Regions from separate parts of the Variovorax restrictus genome, predicted to be linked through region 2. Evidence: predicted binding sites of a transcription regulator. Region 2 holds the regulator's gene; each other region holds the start of a gene.
The links. Region 2 encodes sigma-54, which starts transcription at its own class of promoters, with help from an activator protein. Its sites were predicted from a motif close to TGGCANGNAANCTGCTTT; they were not measured.
Positions count from the first base shown of each region.

Region 1: a site for sigma-54 is predicted at 1,630-1,647, ahead of ACSFA0_RS10785 (amidohydrolase/deacetylase family metallohydrolase). Genes of this name have one in related genera too.
Region 3: a site for sigma-54 is predicted at 1,804-1,821, ahead of ACSFA0_RS01170 (isopenicillin N synthase family dioxygenase). Genes of this name have one in related genera too.
Region 4: a site for sigma-54 is predicted at 1,738-1,755, ahead of ACSFA0_RS13840 (CmpA/NrtA family ABC transporter substrate-binding protein). Genes of this name have one in related genera too.

Region 1 covers NZ_JBPJZH010000001.1:2,280,056-2,283,929, forward strand. The annotation lists gene ACSFA0_RS10775 (SDR family NAD(P)-dependent oxidoreductase) at 1-691, opposite strand, end outside; gene ACSFA0_RS10780 (MarR family winged helix-turn-helix transcriptional regulator) at 999-1,508, opposite strand; gene ACSFA0_RS10785 (amidohydrolase/deacetylase family metallohydrolase) at 1,695-2,963, shown strand; gene ACSFA0_RS10790 (oxamate carbamoyltransferase subunit AllG family protein) at 2,977-3,874, shown strand, end outside.
Region 2 covers NZ_JBPJZH010000004.1:11,798-15,671, reverse strand. The annotation lists gene lptA (lipopolysaccharide transport periplasmic protein LptA) at 1-294, shown strand, start outside; gene lptB (LPS export ABC transporter ATP-binding protein) at 309-1,103, shown strand; gene ACSFA0_RS21035 (RNA polymerase factor sigma-54) at 1,123-2,682, shown strand; gene ACSFA0_RS21030 (THUMP domain-containing class I SAM-dependent RNA methyltransferase) at 2,695-3,874, shown strand, end outside.
Region 3 covers NZ_JBPJZH010000001.1:237,613-241,486, forward strand. The annotation lists gene ACSFA0_RS01155 (malonic semialdehyde reductase) at 1-440, shown strand, start outside; gene rutF (NADH-dependent FMN reductase RutF) at 455-940, shown strand; gene rutR (HTH-type transcriptional regulator RutR) at 944-1,693, opposite strand; gene ACSFA0_RS01170 (isopenicillin N synthase family dioxygenase) at 1,850-2,833, shown strand; gene ACSFA0_RS01175 (ABC transporter substrate-binding protein) at 2,879-3,874, shown strand, end outside.
Region 4 covers NZ_JBPJZH010000001.1:2,929,860-2,933,733, forward strand. The annotation lists gene tsaD (tRNA (adenosine(37)-N6)-threonylcarbamoyltransferase complex transferase subunit TsaD) at 1-248, opposite strand, end outside; gene ACSFA0_RS13835 (nitrate- and nitrite sensing domain-containing protein) at 336-1,613, shown strand; gene ACSFA0_RS13840 (CmpA/NrtA family ABC transporter substrate-binding protein) at 1,937-3,181, shown strand; gene ntrB (nitrate ABC transporter permease) at 3,192-3,874, shown strand, end outside.

The DNA.
Region 1 (3,874 bases), on a different contig from region 2:
CGGCGAAGAACTCGATGGCGCCCACCAGGTCGGCCGGGGTCATGTCCCGGGCGAGCACCCGGTTGCGCATCGACGGCTCGCGCACGCCTTCGACCAGCGTGGGGTTGCGGTGAACGCCGTCGCTCAGCGTGAAGCCCGGCGCCACGCTATTGACGAGGATCTGGTAGCGGCCGAGTTCGGTGGCGAGCGCACGCGTCAGCGAGATCACGGCACCCTTGCTGGCGACGTAGTGCGCCATCCAGGGGTTGCCCTTGAAGGCGACGCCCGAAGAGATGTTGACGATGCGGCCACCCCCGGCGCGCTGGAAGGCCGGCAGCACCGCCTGGCACATCAGGAACACGCCGATCACGTTGACGTCGAACACCTGGCGCCACTCCTGCGGCGTCAGCTGCTCGAAAGCCTTGGGTTCGAGGGTGGAGTAGATGCCGGCGTTGTTCACCAGCACATCGATGCGGCCGTGGCGCGATTCGGTGGCCTGCACGGCGGCACTTACTTGTTCGGGTGACGAGACGTCGAGTGCGACGCCCGTCACCTGGAGGTCGCGCGCTGCCAGCCTGGCGGCGGCTTCTTCGGCGCCGCTGCGGTCGGCGATGACGACCCGCGCGCCACGTTCGGCCAGGCGCTCAGCCGCGGCGAAGCCGATGCCGATGGCAGCGCCCGTGACGATGGCGACAGAACCTTCCAGACCCATGAGACCTCCGGTGACGGAAACCCGTGGCAGAAATGCCGCGGACCTGTGGGCTTTCAAGCAACGTCCATGCCACTAGCAGCTTGCGGTGTGTCTTGTCCTTGCGTTGCGTCAATAGCCAGGACAACAAGCAGGTCTGCGCGTGAAACTTACGATCGAGCAAGCGTCCGTGGGGATCTGGTGCCGTGCGTGATGCACCGTATCGGTGGCATGCCGCGCATTAATGGGGCATGCCACCTATTCATAGGAAGAACTCCGTAGGGCAGAGATGACGAATCGGGGAGGCCGCGCCCCCATCCCCTGGCCAGGCTCAGCGCAGCCGCAGGGGCGCCACGCTCTTGTGGTTGTTCGCTTCCACCAGCCGGATCAGCTGCAGCATGAACAGCTGCCGCTCCGCCGCAGGCAGGTGTTCGATGGTCCGGTCGTGGGCGCGCTGGGCTGCGGCTTCCATGCGGCGAACCATCGCCTTGCCTGCGCGACTGAGTTTGACCAGCTTCACGCGCTTGTCCTGCGCCGACTGGTTGCGCTCGATGAACTCACGGCTTTCCAGGCGGGGCAGCACCTCGGCGACGGTGGTGCGCTCGAGGCCGATCTCCATGGCCAGGGTGTTCTGGTCCATCTCGCCATGCTCCGCAAGTGCAGTCAGCAGGCTGTACTGCACAGGTGTGATGTTGAAAGCCTTGGTTTCTTCGGTGAAGAGGCCGCTGTGGATCTGATGCAGCCGGCGGATCAGGAAGCCCGGGCGTGCGAACAGCATCGAGCGTTCCTGTGCGGCCTGGAGTTCCACCTGGATGGTCTTGCTCTTGGTTTTCTCGGTCATCTGAACACGTGCGCAGCGTTGCGCGGCAGGGGCCGCATCCCGGCCCCGCGGAAGGGTGGGGCTGCGCGCCAGTTTAGCGGGCATGCCGCGCATCTGCTGCCGGACGGTCCGGTCAAGGGGGTGGCACGAAACATGCGGCATGCCACCTATCTCACTCAACAGAACCCATTCGGAACGACCAAGGAAATGACGAACATTCTGCTCAAAGGCGGCTGCGTGATCGATCCCGCCAACCAGCGCAACGGCATCATGGATGTGCTGGTGGCGGGCACGCGCATTGCGGCGGTCGGACCGGACCTGTCGGCCAGTGCACCGGCCGATACCGAGATGGTCGACTGTCGTGGGCAACTCGTGCTCCCGGGGCTGATCGACACCCACGCACACGTCTACCAGGGCGTGACCGGTCGCTTCGGGATGAACGCCGACCTGTGCGGCGTGCATTCCGGCGTGACCACTCTGGTCGACCAGGGCGGGCCGAGTTCGATCACCTTGCCGGGGTTTCGCGACTACGTCGTGGCCACTGCCAAGTCGCGCGTGGTGGCTTTCATGTCCTGCTACCTGGTGGGCGGGCTCGAGGGCCACTATTACCCCGAGCTGTACCGCCCGGACTGTCTTGACGTCGACGCGGCGGTGAAGGCCGCACGCAGCAACCGCGATCTGGTCCGCGGGCTGAAGGCGCATGCCGAGATCGGCGGCTTCGCGCGCTGGGGTGTCGACGTGATGCGGCTGGCCGCCCGCATGGGCCGCGAGGCGGAGCTGCCCGTCTACATCCATTTCGGTCAGCTCTGGCCGAAGCCGGAGGAGGGCGGGCTGGCCGTCGACCCCGACTCGATCTTCAACCAGGTCGTCGACATGCTCAAGCCGGGCGATGTGCTGGCGCATCCTTTCAGCCGGCACCCGGGCGGGTTCGTCGAACTCGACGGGAAGCTCCATCCGCTGGTGAAGGAAGCGGTCGCGCGCGGCTTGAAGATCGACGTGGGCCATGGTTCGCACTTCAGCTACCGCACGGCGCGCATCGTGCTGGATTACGGCGTGATGCCCGACACCCTCGGTGCCGACATGCACGGCTACAACACCACGGTGCCGGCGCCGCCCGGCACACCGGACTCGCACCCGGACGAGGAAGACCACATGTTCAAGGGGCGCATCCGATTCAGCTTGGTGTCGGCGATGACGAGCATGCTGGCACTGGGGCTGACGATCGAGCAGGTGGTGCCGATGGTCACGGTGAATGCGGCCCGCATGATCGGCATGGAAGACACGCTCGGCAGCCTGCGGGTCGGCGGCGAGGCCGACGTGAGCGTGCTGAACGACCAGCGCGGCCGCTGGACCTTGCACGACAACGAAGGCACAGCCGTCACGACCGACCGCCTGCTCACGCCCGCCTTCTGCCTGCGCGCAGGCGAGCGCTTCGATGCTGTCGCATCGATCCTGCCCGTGGCGCAAGCGGCCTGACGGAGTGCCGGCTGTGACTTCCTCATTACCTGGGTCGCCGCAGGCGGTCGATGCCGCATCCTGGGCGCGACCCTTCGAAGGTGCCAGCCTGCGGGACGTGGTGTTGCGGCGCGACGCGTTGCCCGACCTGGGCCCGACGGTGCTGTTGCACGCCGGTCCGCCGTTCGAAGGCGAGGTTCCACGTGCCGTTCACAACGCCTGCGTGCAGGCGCTGTTGTTCGAAGGGGTGGCCGCCGACGAGGCGCATGCGCGCGCCATGCTGTCGACCGGCGCGGTTGAGCTTCGTCCTGCGCAAGACCACGGCGTGGTCACGCCGCTGGCGCAGGTCGTTTCGGCCTCGATGCCGATGGCCGTGGTCGGCGATGCGAGCCACGTCGCATGGGCGCCGCTGGTCGAGGGGCCGCCGCCGGCCCTTCGCTTCGGCACGCAAGCGCCGGAGGCGCGCTCGCGTCTTGCCGCGATCGTCGATTTCGGCCTGCAGCGGCTCGCACCGCTGCTGCGGGCGCAGCCTGTCGCGCTGTCATCGATCGTCGTGCAGGCACTCAAGCAGGGCGACGAATGCCACGCGCGCACCGGAGCGGCCAACGCGGCGCTGGTCGAAGCCGTTGCCGACCTTGCCGCCGACGACCGAGCCGCACTGCAGGCCAACCCCGGCTTCGTGCTGACCATCCTGATGGCAGCGGCGTGCTGGCGGCTGCGCCGCGCCACGCACGGGCTGGCTGCCGTTGGCGGCAATGGCATCGATTTCGGGCTGCGCATGCAGGGCGACAGCCGCTGGCACCGGCGCCCGGCCACGCCGCCGATGGGCACGCGCCTGCCCGGCCATGCCGACAGCGAGGCGCTGGGCGCCATCGGCGACAGCGCCGTCATCGATTTCTGCGGACTCGGCGGCCAGGCGCTGGCCGCGGCAC
Region 2 (3,874 bases):
GTCAAGTTCATCCGCCGCGCCATCATGCGGCGGCTGATCGGCGCCAAGGTCAACGACGAGACAACGGGTGCCCTGATCGTCTACGACCAGAGCAACGACACCTTCACCGTGAATGGCGCGCCGCTGCCGCCGGGCGCCAGCGTGGCGACCGGCGACAAGGGCAGCCGTGTGCGCGCCATCCTGACGCCCAAGTCAGCCGGTGCGGATGCCGCCCAGCCGAGTGCACCCGCCGCGCCGGCACCCGGCCGCGGCCTGCGCCCGAGCACCACGCTCGGCGGAGAAGCGCGCCCGTGAACGACCGCGTGGACATGGCGAAGCAGGCCGTCCCGGCCGGTGCCGGTGCGGTCGAAGGCAGCCGGCTCCAGGTGCGCGGTCTGCAGAAGCGCTACGGCAGCCGACAAGTCGTCAAGAACGTCTCGCTCGACGTGCAGAAGGGCGAAGTCGTCGGTCTGCTCGGGCCCAATGGCGCCGGCAAGACGACCTCGTTCTACATGATCGTGGGCCTGGTGCGGGCCGACGCCGGCGAGATCAGCATCGACGGCGAGCCGATCGCGCACATGCCGATCCACCGCCGCGCCCGCATGGGCCTGAGCTACCTGCCGCAGGAGGCCTCGATCTTCCGCAAGCTGAGCGTGCAAGAGAACGTGCGCGCGGTGCTCGAGCTCCAGCGCGAGCCCGATGACAAGGGCCGCATGGTGCCGCTGTCGAAGAAGCGCACCGACGATCGCCTGAACGAGCTGCTGTCGGACCTGCGCGTCGAGCACCTGCGCGATTCGCCGGCGCTGGCGCTGTCGGGCGGCGAACGCCGCCGCGTCGAGATCGCCCGCGCCCTGGCCACGCAGCCGCGCTTCATCCTGCTGGACGAGCCCTTCGCCGGCATCGACCCGATCGCCGTGATCGAGATCCAGCGCATCGTCAGCTTCCTCAAGAGCCGCGGCATCGGCGTGCTCATCACCGACCACAACGTGCGTGAGACGCTGGGCATCTGCGATCACGCGTTCATCATCAGCGACGGGCAAGTGCTGGCACAAGGCACGCCTTCGGAGATCGTCGACAACGCCGAGGTACGCCGCGTGTACCTGGGCGAACACTTCCGCATGTAAGGGGAGGACGGAACTCTCCATGAAGCAGGGCCTGTCGCTGCGCGTTTCGCAGCATCTCGCGCTCACGCCCCAGTTGCAGCAGTCGATCCGGCTGCTGCAACTGTCCACGCTCGAACTGAGCCAGGAAGTGGAGCAGATGCTCGACGAGAACCCGTTTCTCGAGCGCACCGCCGAAGAGGCCGCCCGTGAGGAGTTCGGCGTCGACGCCGCCGATGCACCGCCACCGCGTGACGACGACTTTTCGCCCGGGCCCGCCGCCACCAGCGACAGCACCACCAGCACGACCGAGGCCGACACCCCGGCGGTCGACGCGACCGAAGCCACGCCCGACTGGGAAGGCGACGGCACCGTCGACATGGCGCCCGACGACAGCGAATGGGGCGGCGACGCGCCTCCGCGCGCCAACAACCTGGGCGACGACGATCGCGCCGACGCCACCGAGCTGGCGCGCAGCCAGGAATCGCTGCAGTCGCATCTGCACCGCCAGGCGCTGAGCCTGCGCCTGAACGAGAGCGACCAGGCCGCGCTGCGCTTCCTGATCGAGTCGCTCAACGACGACGGCTACCTCGAAGAGTCGCTGCCCGCCCTGGCCTCGGGCCTGGCCGGCGACGACAACGACGAGTTCGACGGCCTGGTGCACCACTTCCAGGTGGCGCTCGGCCTGCTGCAGAGCCTGGAGCCGGTCGGCGTGGGCGCGCGCGACCTCGGCGAATGCCTGGCCATCCAGCTGAAGGCGCTGGCCCGTGCGAACGAAAGTGCCGAAGAGGCGCAGATTCGCAAGACCGCCATCGCGATCTGCAAGCAGCCGATGGAGCTGCTCGCGCGGCGCGACTTCAAGCGCCTGGCCACGCTCACCCGCAGCAACGAGGAAGAGGTGCGCAGCGCGCTGCAATTGATCGCCACGCTCGAGCCCAAGCCGGGTCGGCGCTTCGTCGACGTGGAGCGCAACGTCGTGATCCCCGACGTGATCGTCACGCGCATCGGCACTGGCACCAACATCAAGTTCCGCGTGATGCTCAATCCCGACGTGATGCCGCGCCTGCGGGTGCACGACATCTACGCCGGCGCGCTCAAGCAGCACAAGGGCGAGGGCAGCCAGGCGCTGTCGCAGCGTCTGCAGGAGGCGCGCTGGTTCATCAAGAACATCCAGCAGCGCTTCGACACCATCCTGCGCGTGAGCAATGCCATCGTCGACCGGCAGAAGAGCTTCTTCGTGCACGGCGAGCTGGCCATGCGGCCGCTGGTGCTGCGCGAGATCGCCGACGAACTCGGGCTGCACGAATCCACCATCAGCCGCGTGACCACGGCGAAGTACATGTCGACGCCCTATGGCACGGTCGAGCTGAAGTACTTCTTCGGCTCCGCGCTGGGCACCGAGACCGGCGGCAACGCGTCCAGCACTGCGGTGCGCGCGCTCATCAAGCAGTTCGTCGGCTCCGAGAGCATCAAGAAGCCGCTGTCGGACAGCCAGATCTCCGAGATGCTGAAAGAGCAGGGCATCGAATGCGCCCGGCGCACCGTGGCCAAGTACCGCGAGGCGCTGCGCATCGCGCCGGCCAATCTGCGCAAGGCGCTGTAAGCAAGTCCGTTCATGAACCAGCTCCATCTTTTCCTGCCTTGCGCCGCCGGCGTCGAGGACTTTCTTGCGCAAGAAGTGCACGGCCTCACCGGCCTGGCCGGCGACGACCTGATGGCCTCGCGTGGCGGCGTCTTCGTGCGCGGTTCGTGGCGCGACGCCATGAAGCTCAACCTGTACAGCCGCCTCGCGCAGCGCGTGCTGATCGAACTGGCGCACGCGCCGTACCGCAGCGAGAACGACCTCTACGCCATCGCCAGCGGCGTGGCGTGGGAGATCTGGTTCACGCCGAAGCAGACCTTCAAGATCGAGACCACGGCGCAGCACAGCCCGCTGCAGAGCCTGAACTTCGCCACGCTGCGCATCAAGGACGCCATCGCCGACCGTTTCCGCGCCAAGGCCGGCGGCGTGCGGCCGAGCATCGAGACGCAGTGGCCCGACGTGCGCGTGTTCGCGCACCTCACCACCGACACCTGCACGCTCTACATCGACACCTCGGGCGAGCCGCTCTTCAAGCGCGGCTGGCGCCAGGACACCGGCGACGCGCCGCTGAAGGAAACCCTGGCTGCGGCCATGCTGGCCGCCAGCGGCTGGTGGAACCCGGAGACCGGCGCCGTGTCCGATGCGCCGCTGTACGACCCCTGCTGCGGCAGCGGCACCATCGCCATCGAGGCGGCGCAGATCGGCCTGGGCATCCCGGCCGGTGCGCTGCGCCGCTTCGGCTTCGAGAAGCTGCTGCCCTTCCAGCCGCACGTGTGGGAGTCGATCCAGAACGAGGCGGCGGACGCGCCGGCCCGTACCGCGCCGGCCATCTTCGGCAGCGACGTGTCGCACCGCATGGTCGACTTCGCCGAGCGCAACGCCGAACGCGCCGGGGTCGCCGCGGCCATCGAATTCCGCGGCGGCGACGCGCTGCAGCGCATGCCGCCCGAAGGCGCGGCACACGGCGGCGTGATCGTGCTGAACCCGCCCTATGGCGAGCGGATCGAGGTCGGCGGCGTGGCGCGCATCGGTGCCCGCGAGCAGGCGGCCACCGAAGACGGCGGCGAGTTCTTCAGCCAGCTGGCCAGCCACTGGAAGAAGAATTACGCCGGCTGGACCGCGTGGATGCTCACGCCCGACCTGCAGTTGCCCAAGCGCATGCGCCTGAAGGAGTCGCGCCGGGTGCCGATGTGGAACGGGCCGATCGAATGCC
Region 3 (3,874 bases), on a different contig from region 2:
CGGCCCGCTTCGTCTTCGTGCGCACGCCCGAAGGCAAGGAACGCCTGAAGCCGGCCCTGTCGCCCAGCAACGTCGACAAGACGATGACGGCGCCGGTCACGGTGATCGTGGCCTGGGACACGGCCTTCTACGACAAGCTGCCGACGCTCTTCCCGCATGCCGACGCACGCCCGTGGGTGGCCAGCACCCCCGAGCTGGCGCACGAAACCGCCTTCCGCAACGGCACGCTGCAGGCCGCCTACCTGATGCTCGCCGCCCGCTCGCTGGGGCTGGACGCCGGCCCGATGTCGGGCTTCGACAAGGCCAAGGTCAACGACGCCTTCTTCGGCGGCACCACGTGGACCGTCAACTTCCTCGTCAACCTCGGCCACGGCGACGCGTCGAAGGTGTTCGGCCGCCTGCCGCGGCTGGACTTCGCCGACGCCTGCACGCTCGCCTGAACCAGAACAGCCCCATGCACAAGGCCGACTACCGCAACGCCATGTCGCGCCTGGGCGCGGCCGTCAACATCATCACCACCGACGGCCCGGCCGGGCGCGCGGGCTTCACGGCCTCGGCCGTGTGCAGCGTGACCGACGAGCCCCCCACGCTGCTCATCTGCCTGAACCGCACGGCCTCGGTGTACCCGGCCTTCGAGGTCAACGGCGTGCTGTGCGTGAACGTGCTGGCGCCGGGCCACCAGGAACTCTCCGGCGTGTTCGGCGGCAAGACGCCGATGGACGAACGCTTCGCGGCCGGCCGCTGGCACGAAGGCGTCACCGGCTCGCCGATGCTCGATGGCGCCGCGGTGTCATTCGATTGCCGCGTGGTGCGAAGCACCGCCGTGGGCACGCACGACGTGTTGTTCTGCGAGGTGGCTGCGATCACCCTCGGCGACACGGCCCACGGGTTGGTCTACTTCGACCGGCGCTACCACGGCCTCGTGACGACGGCGGATTAGGGGTCAGTCCGCAGCGATGCCCTGCAGCACGATGCGCTGCACGTTCTCCACCGTCTGCTCGAAGAAGGCCGGATCGTCGAGCGTGCGGCCAGTGATGGCCTGCACCTGCACGCCGAAGTCGGCGTAGTGCTGGGTGGTGGCCCACAGCGCGAAGATCAGGTGGTGCGGGTCGACGGGGCCGAGCTTGCCGGCCGCCACCCACGCGCGGATGACCTCCGACTTGCGTTCGACCAGGTCGCGCAGTTCGCGGCCGAGTTCGTCGCGCAGCAATGGTGCGCCCTGGATCATCTCGAGGCAGAACAGCCTCGATGCATCAGGCCGATCGCGCGAGATCACCAGCTTGCGGCGGATGTAGTCGGCGATGGCCTTGCGCGGGTCCTGTTCCACGCTGAAGCCGCGCAGCGGCTCGAGCCACACGGTGAGCAGGTCGCGCAGCACGCAGACATACAGCTCTTCCTTGTTGGCAAAGTAGTAGAGCAGGTTGCTCTTGGAGACATCGGCGCGCGCGGCCACCTGGTCGATGCTGGTGCCGTGCAGCCCGTAGCGCGAGAACAGACCGAGCGCCGCAGCCAGGATGACGCTGCGCTTGTCCTCGATCTGACGCAGGCGCCGGTTGATCGCGGCCGGCCCGCGCGGGGCCGGTGCCCGCTTGGCCAGCACCCGCTGCGACGGCTTGGCGACTGATTTGGCGACTTTCTTGGGCGGTGGCTTGGTGGTGGGCTTCCCCGCGGTGCTCCCTGTCATCTTTGCCATGTCCTGGTGCTTTCTTGTGCATTGCGCTTCCACGTGCACATCCGCTTGCACGAGCCGTACCCGCCTGGTGCGGCGGGGCGACGGTAACGCATTTGTCCATTTGGTCCAACTGGCATGGACGTTGCGTGCCGTCGAGCTCCACGAACGAAGTACCCGATGCTGACGTCCATTCCCCTCATCGATCTCGGCGGCAACGTCGACCCGCACAGTGCCGCGGCGCAGGCCAGCGCCGCCGCACTGCACGACGCACTGAGCACCCTCGGCTTCGCCTACATCGGCGGCCACACGGTGTCGCCCGCCACGCGCGCCGCGGCCTTCGCGGCGTCGAAGCAGTTCCACGAATCGCCGCTCGAACGCAAACAGTCGCTCGCCATCAATTCGGCGCACCGCGGCTACATGGGCATGGCGACCTCGACCATCGTCACCTCCTCCGTGGCCAAGGTGACCAAGCCCAACATGAGCGAGTCGCTGATGCTGATGCACGAGCTGCCGCCGGACGACCCCGGCCTGCTCGCCGGGCTGCCGATGCAGGGCCCGAACCAGTGGCCGACGTGGCTGCCCGACTTCGAGCCCGCCATGAAACAGTACGTGCGCGAGGTCGACGTGCTGGGCCGCTACATCGTGCGCCTGATCGCGATCAGCCTCGGCCTGCCGGCCACATCGCTCGACCACCACTTCGAGCACCCGACCACCTTCCTGCGCGCGCTGCATTACCCGCCGCAGCCGCCGCAGGACGACGACCAGATGGGCTCGGCGCCGCACACCGACTACGGGATCATCACGCTGCTCGCCCAGGACAACTCGGGCGGCCTGCAGGTGCGCCCGCGCGGCGGCGACTGGATCGAAGCACCGCCAATCGCCAACACCTACGTGCTGAACGTCGGCGACATGCTGGCGCGCTGGACCAACGGCCGCTTCGTGTCGACGCCGCACCGCGTGATCAACCGCTCGGGCGGCGACCGCTATTCGCTGCCCTACTTCCTCGACCCGTCGATGGATGCGCTCATCGAGTGCCTGCCAACCTGTACCGACGCCGAGCACCCGCCCCTCTACCCGCCGGTGCCCTACGGCGAATACCTGATGGAGCGGCTCAACAAGAACTACGACTACCGGCGAGACACGTCGAAGGCCTCGGCCTGACGCCCTTCTTCACTTCTCTTCCTCTTTTCTTCTTCAAGGACACCCATGAAAAACTTCTCCCGCCGCGACTACCTGCAGGCCATGGCCGCTGCCGCGGGCATGTCGGCGCTGGCCATCCCCGGCATTTCCGCCGCTGCACAGAACCTGGTCGTGAACACCTATGGCGGTCGCTGGGAGAAGTTCTGGCGCTCCGACCTGATGCCGATGTTCCAGAAGACGGCCGGCGTCGAGACCACGCTCGACGTGGGCCTGGGCAAGAACTTCGTCGCCAACCTGCGCGCGGCCGGCATCGAGAAGCCGCCCTACAGCATCCTCATGCTCAACGAGAACATCGCGAGCATGGTGCGCGCCGAAGGCTACTTCGAGGCCATCCCCGCGGCCAAGGTGCCGAACCTCGCCAGCGCGTACCCGTTCCTGCGCAACCCCGGCGACAACGGCGTGCGCGCCATCGTGTCGACCATCGGCATCGGCTACCGCAAGGACCTGGTGAAGACGCCGCCGAAGTCGTGGAGCGACCTGTGGAGCAACCCCGAGTTCAAGGGCAAGATCGGCCTCTACCAGATCGGCAACACGGCCGCGATGCTGTTCCTGCTGATGACGGCCAAGCTCTACGGCGGCTCGCAAGACGCGATCGACCGCGCCTTCGTCGAGATCAAGAAGCTGCTGCCCTTCACGCAGGCCGACTGGAGCGGCACGCTGTCGACCATGCTCACGCGCGGCGACGTGACGGTGGCCGTCATCGACTTCCCCGAGATCGTCGCGCTGCAGAAGAAGGGCGTGCCGGTCGAGATGGTGGTGCCCACCGAAGGCGTGCTGGCCTTCGAGCAGTCCTTCAACGTGCTGAAGAACGCACCCGCCAAGGAAGAGGCCTACAAGTACCTCGACTTCATCCTGCGCGCCGACGTGCAGGAGATGATGGCCAAGGAGTTCTTCACCTCGCCGACCAACACCAAGTCGAAGCTCGACACGGCGCTCGCCAAGGACGTGCCGGTGTCCGGCGAAGGCATGAAGAAGATCTTCCAGTTCGACTGGAGCAAGGTC
Region 4 (3,874 bases), on a different contig from region 2:
GTGTACGCGACGACGTCGACATCGGCCAGCCGCTTGCCGGCCTCGTCGAACACGGTCTGCGTCAACGGCAGCACGCGGCGGATGTGGTCGCGGCTGGCCAGTTCGGGCACCACACCCCCGTAGGCCTGGTGCATGGCGATCTGGCTGTGCAGTGCGTGCGAGGCCAGACGCGGCACGGCCGCGCCCTCCCATTCGACCAGCGCCACGCCGGTTTCGTCGCACGACGATTCGATTCCCAATACGAGCATGGCCGCGAGTGTAGGATGCGCCCGCTTTCGGGGCATGGATGTTGCTGCATGCCCCTTCACCCTGCCCTTCGGAACGCCCACGACACGATGAAATCCGGACTGAGCTTCCTGATCGCCGCCCTGCGCAGCGAGATCGACGAACTCGATCAGCTGTCGCGAACCAGCGCGCTGGTCGGCACCATCGGCCGGCTGGTGCACGCACTGCAGCGCGAACGCGGCATCTCCAATGTGCTGTTGGCCTCCGGTGGCCAGCGCTTCGCCGCCGAGCGGAGCGCGCAGATCGCCGAATGCACCAGCCTCGAGCAGGCGGTGCGCGAATGCTTCGACGCGCTCGAAGCCGACCCGCGCCGCCTGGGCAACAGCGCCCGGCTGTTCAGCCGCATCGCGTGGGTGGTGCCGGGCCTGGACGCCCTGCCGGCCCTGCGCCAGCGCGTGGGCGCGCTGCAGATGCCAGCCACGGAAGCAACCGCCGCCTTCGTCAAGGTGATCGCCGGCCTGCTCGCGGTGGTGTTCGAGGCCGCCGACGGCGCCTCCGACCCCGAGATTTCGCGGCTGCTGGTGGCGATGTTCAATTTCATGCAGGGCAAGGAACTCGCCGGGCAGGAGCGTGCCTGCGGCGCCGCCGCCTTCGCGTCCGGCCGCAACGAGTCGGCACGGCAGCAGCAATGGCTGCACCTGATCGAATCGCAGGAGCGCTGCTTCCAGGTCTTCTCGGAGTTCTCCGGCCCCGAACCGGAGGCGCAGTGGCTGGCCCACCTGCCGCCGGCCCAGACCGCCGAGCTGGAGCGCCTGCGCCGCATCGCCTGCGCCGCGCCCACCGGCGTGGCGCTCGACCCCAACCTGAGCCCGGTGTGGTTCGACTGCTGCACGCGCCGCATCGACGCCATGCAGACCGTCGAGGAACGTCTGGCCGCGGACCTGCACCATCTGTGCGTCGCCAAGATCGGCCATGCCCGGGGCGAGCTGGCGAACCACGAGACGCTGCTCGCGCAGATGGCGCACCAACCGGCGACGGCGTCGTCGGCCTTCTTCGACCAGCCCGATGCCCCGCCCGTGGCCCCGGCGGCGAGCGGCGCGCCAGCCTACGGGCGCCAGTTGGAGCGATCCATCCTCGACCTGGTGCAGGACCAGGCGCAACGGCTGCAGGCCATGGGCGACGAACTCGACACCGTGCGTGCGTCGCTCAACGAGCGCAAGCTGGTCGAGCGCGCCAAGGGCCTGCTGATGGCGCACCGCCGTCTGAGCGAGGCCGAGGCGCACAAGATGCTGCGCCAGACCGCGATGAACCAGAACCGGCGGTTGATCGACGTGGCCGAATCAGTGCTCTCGATGGCGGAATACCTGCCCGTGGACGGGAAACCCTGAGCGCGATTGGTGCGTTGCACAACAAGCGTGCCGCACCCTGAAGGACGATCGAACCGTCGTTCTCCCCTGGCCGTTCCTCATCTGGCCGCTACAACTTCAATAGCGCGACGACCTTTCACCCTGCTGGCACAACGCTTGCATGTGAAGCTGCATAGACCGACGTAGGTCTGCAGGCAGGTGGCATCCAACGCAGGGTGTCGCCCACCGAACCGGACAAAGGCGTCCGTATCCGTCGAAGCTCGCTCATCAGCAGCTTCGACGCGATGCGGACGCCTTTTTTGTTTTTGTCTTTCGCTTTGTCCTTTTCTTCCGGAGTTCGCCCCATGACCGATCTGCTGAAAACGAAGTTGAGTCGCCGCCGCGTGCTGCAGGTGGCTGCTGTCGGTGCTGCCGGCATCGACCCTGCGCTGCGCGCCCTTGCCTACGCCCAGGGCTCCGACAAGCCCGAGAAGGAGGAGGTCAAGATCGGCTTCATCCCGCTGACCGACTGCGCCAGCGTGGTGATGGCCTCGGTGCTGGGCATCGACAAGAAGTACGGCGTGAAGATCGTGCCCAGCAAGGAAGCCAGCTGGGCCGGTGTGCGCGACAAGCTGGTCAACGGCGACCTCGACATGGCCCACGTGCTGTACGGCCTGGTCTACGGCGTGCACCTCGGCGTGGGCAGCACCAAGAAGGACATGGCCGTGCTCATGACCCTGAACAACAACGGCCAGGCGATCACGCTGTCGAAGAAGCTGGCCGACAAGGGTGCGGTCGACGCGGCCTCGCTCGCCAAGCTGATCGCCAAGGAAAAGGGCGAGTACACCTTCGCGCAGACCTTCCCGACCGGCACGCACGCGATGTGGCTGTACTACTGGCTCGCCTCGGCCGGCATCGACCCGTTCAAGGACGTGAAGAACATCGTGGTGCCGCCGCCCCAGATGGTGGCGAACATGCGCATCGGCAACATGGACGGCTACTGCGTGGGCGAGCCCTGGGGCCAGCGCGCCATCATGGACGGCATCGGGGTGACCGCCATCACCACGCAGGACATCTGGAAGGACCACCCCGAGAAAGTGCTCGGCACCACGGCCGACTTCGTCAAGAAGTACCCGAACACCGCGCGTGCCGTGACCGCCGCGATTCTGGAAGCCGGCAAATGGATCGACACCGGCCTGCAGAACAAGAACAAGATGGCCGAGACGATCGCCGACAAGAGCTACGTCAACACCAGCGTGGACGCCATCAACCAGCGCATCCTGGGCCGCTATGTCAACGGCATGGGCAAAAGCTGGGACGACCCGAACTTCATGAAGTTCTACAACGACGGCGCGGTCAACTTCCCGTACCTGTCGGATGGCATGTGGTTCCTCACGCAGCACAAGCGCTGGGGGCTGCTGAAGGCGCACCCGGACTACCTCAAGGTCGCGACCGAAATCAACCGCATCGACATCTACAAGCAGGCCGCGACGGCCACCAAGACACCTGTGCCCGCGTCACCGATGCGCACCAGCAAGCTGATGGACGGCATGGTGTGGGACGGCAAGGACCCCGCCAAGTACGCCGATTCGTTCAAGGTCAAGGCCTGAGGAGAACACCATGGTGAGCGCCGTTTTTCATTCTCCGCTGGAGGCCAATGTGCCTCTCTCCACACCGGCCACCGCATCGGCCGCGACGCCTGCCAAGGCTGCCGCCGTTGCGGCGCTTGCGCCGGTGCAGGCCGCGCCGCGCAAGCCGATCGACCTGCGCGCCTTCTGGATGCGCGTGCTGCCGCCGCTGGCCGGCTTCGGTCTGCTGCTGCTGGTCTGGGAGCTGATCGCGATGAACAGCACCACCGGCTTCCCCTCGCCGCTGGTCACGGGCAAGCAGGCGCTGACGGTGTTCGCCGATCCGTTCTACAGCAAGGGGCCGAACGACCAGGGCGTGGGCTGGAACGTGCTGTCGTCGCTGCAGCGCGTGGCACTGGGCTTCGGCCTGGCGGCGCTGGTGGGCATCCCGGCGGGCTTCGCCATCGGGCGCTTCGAGTTCCTCTCGCGCATGTTCAACCCGCTCATCAGCCTGCTGCGTCCAGTGTCGCCGCTGGCCTGGCTGCCGATCGGCCTGCTGGTCTTCAAGGGCGCCAATCCGGCGGCCATCTGGACCATCTTCATCTGCTCCATCTGGCCGATGGTCATCAACACGGCGGTCGGTGTGCAGCGCGTGCCGAGCGACTACATGAACGTGGCGAAGGTGCTGAACCTGAGCGAATGGAAGATCCTCACCAAGATCCTGTTCCCCGCCGT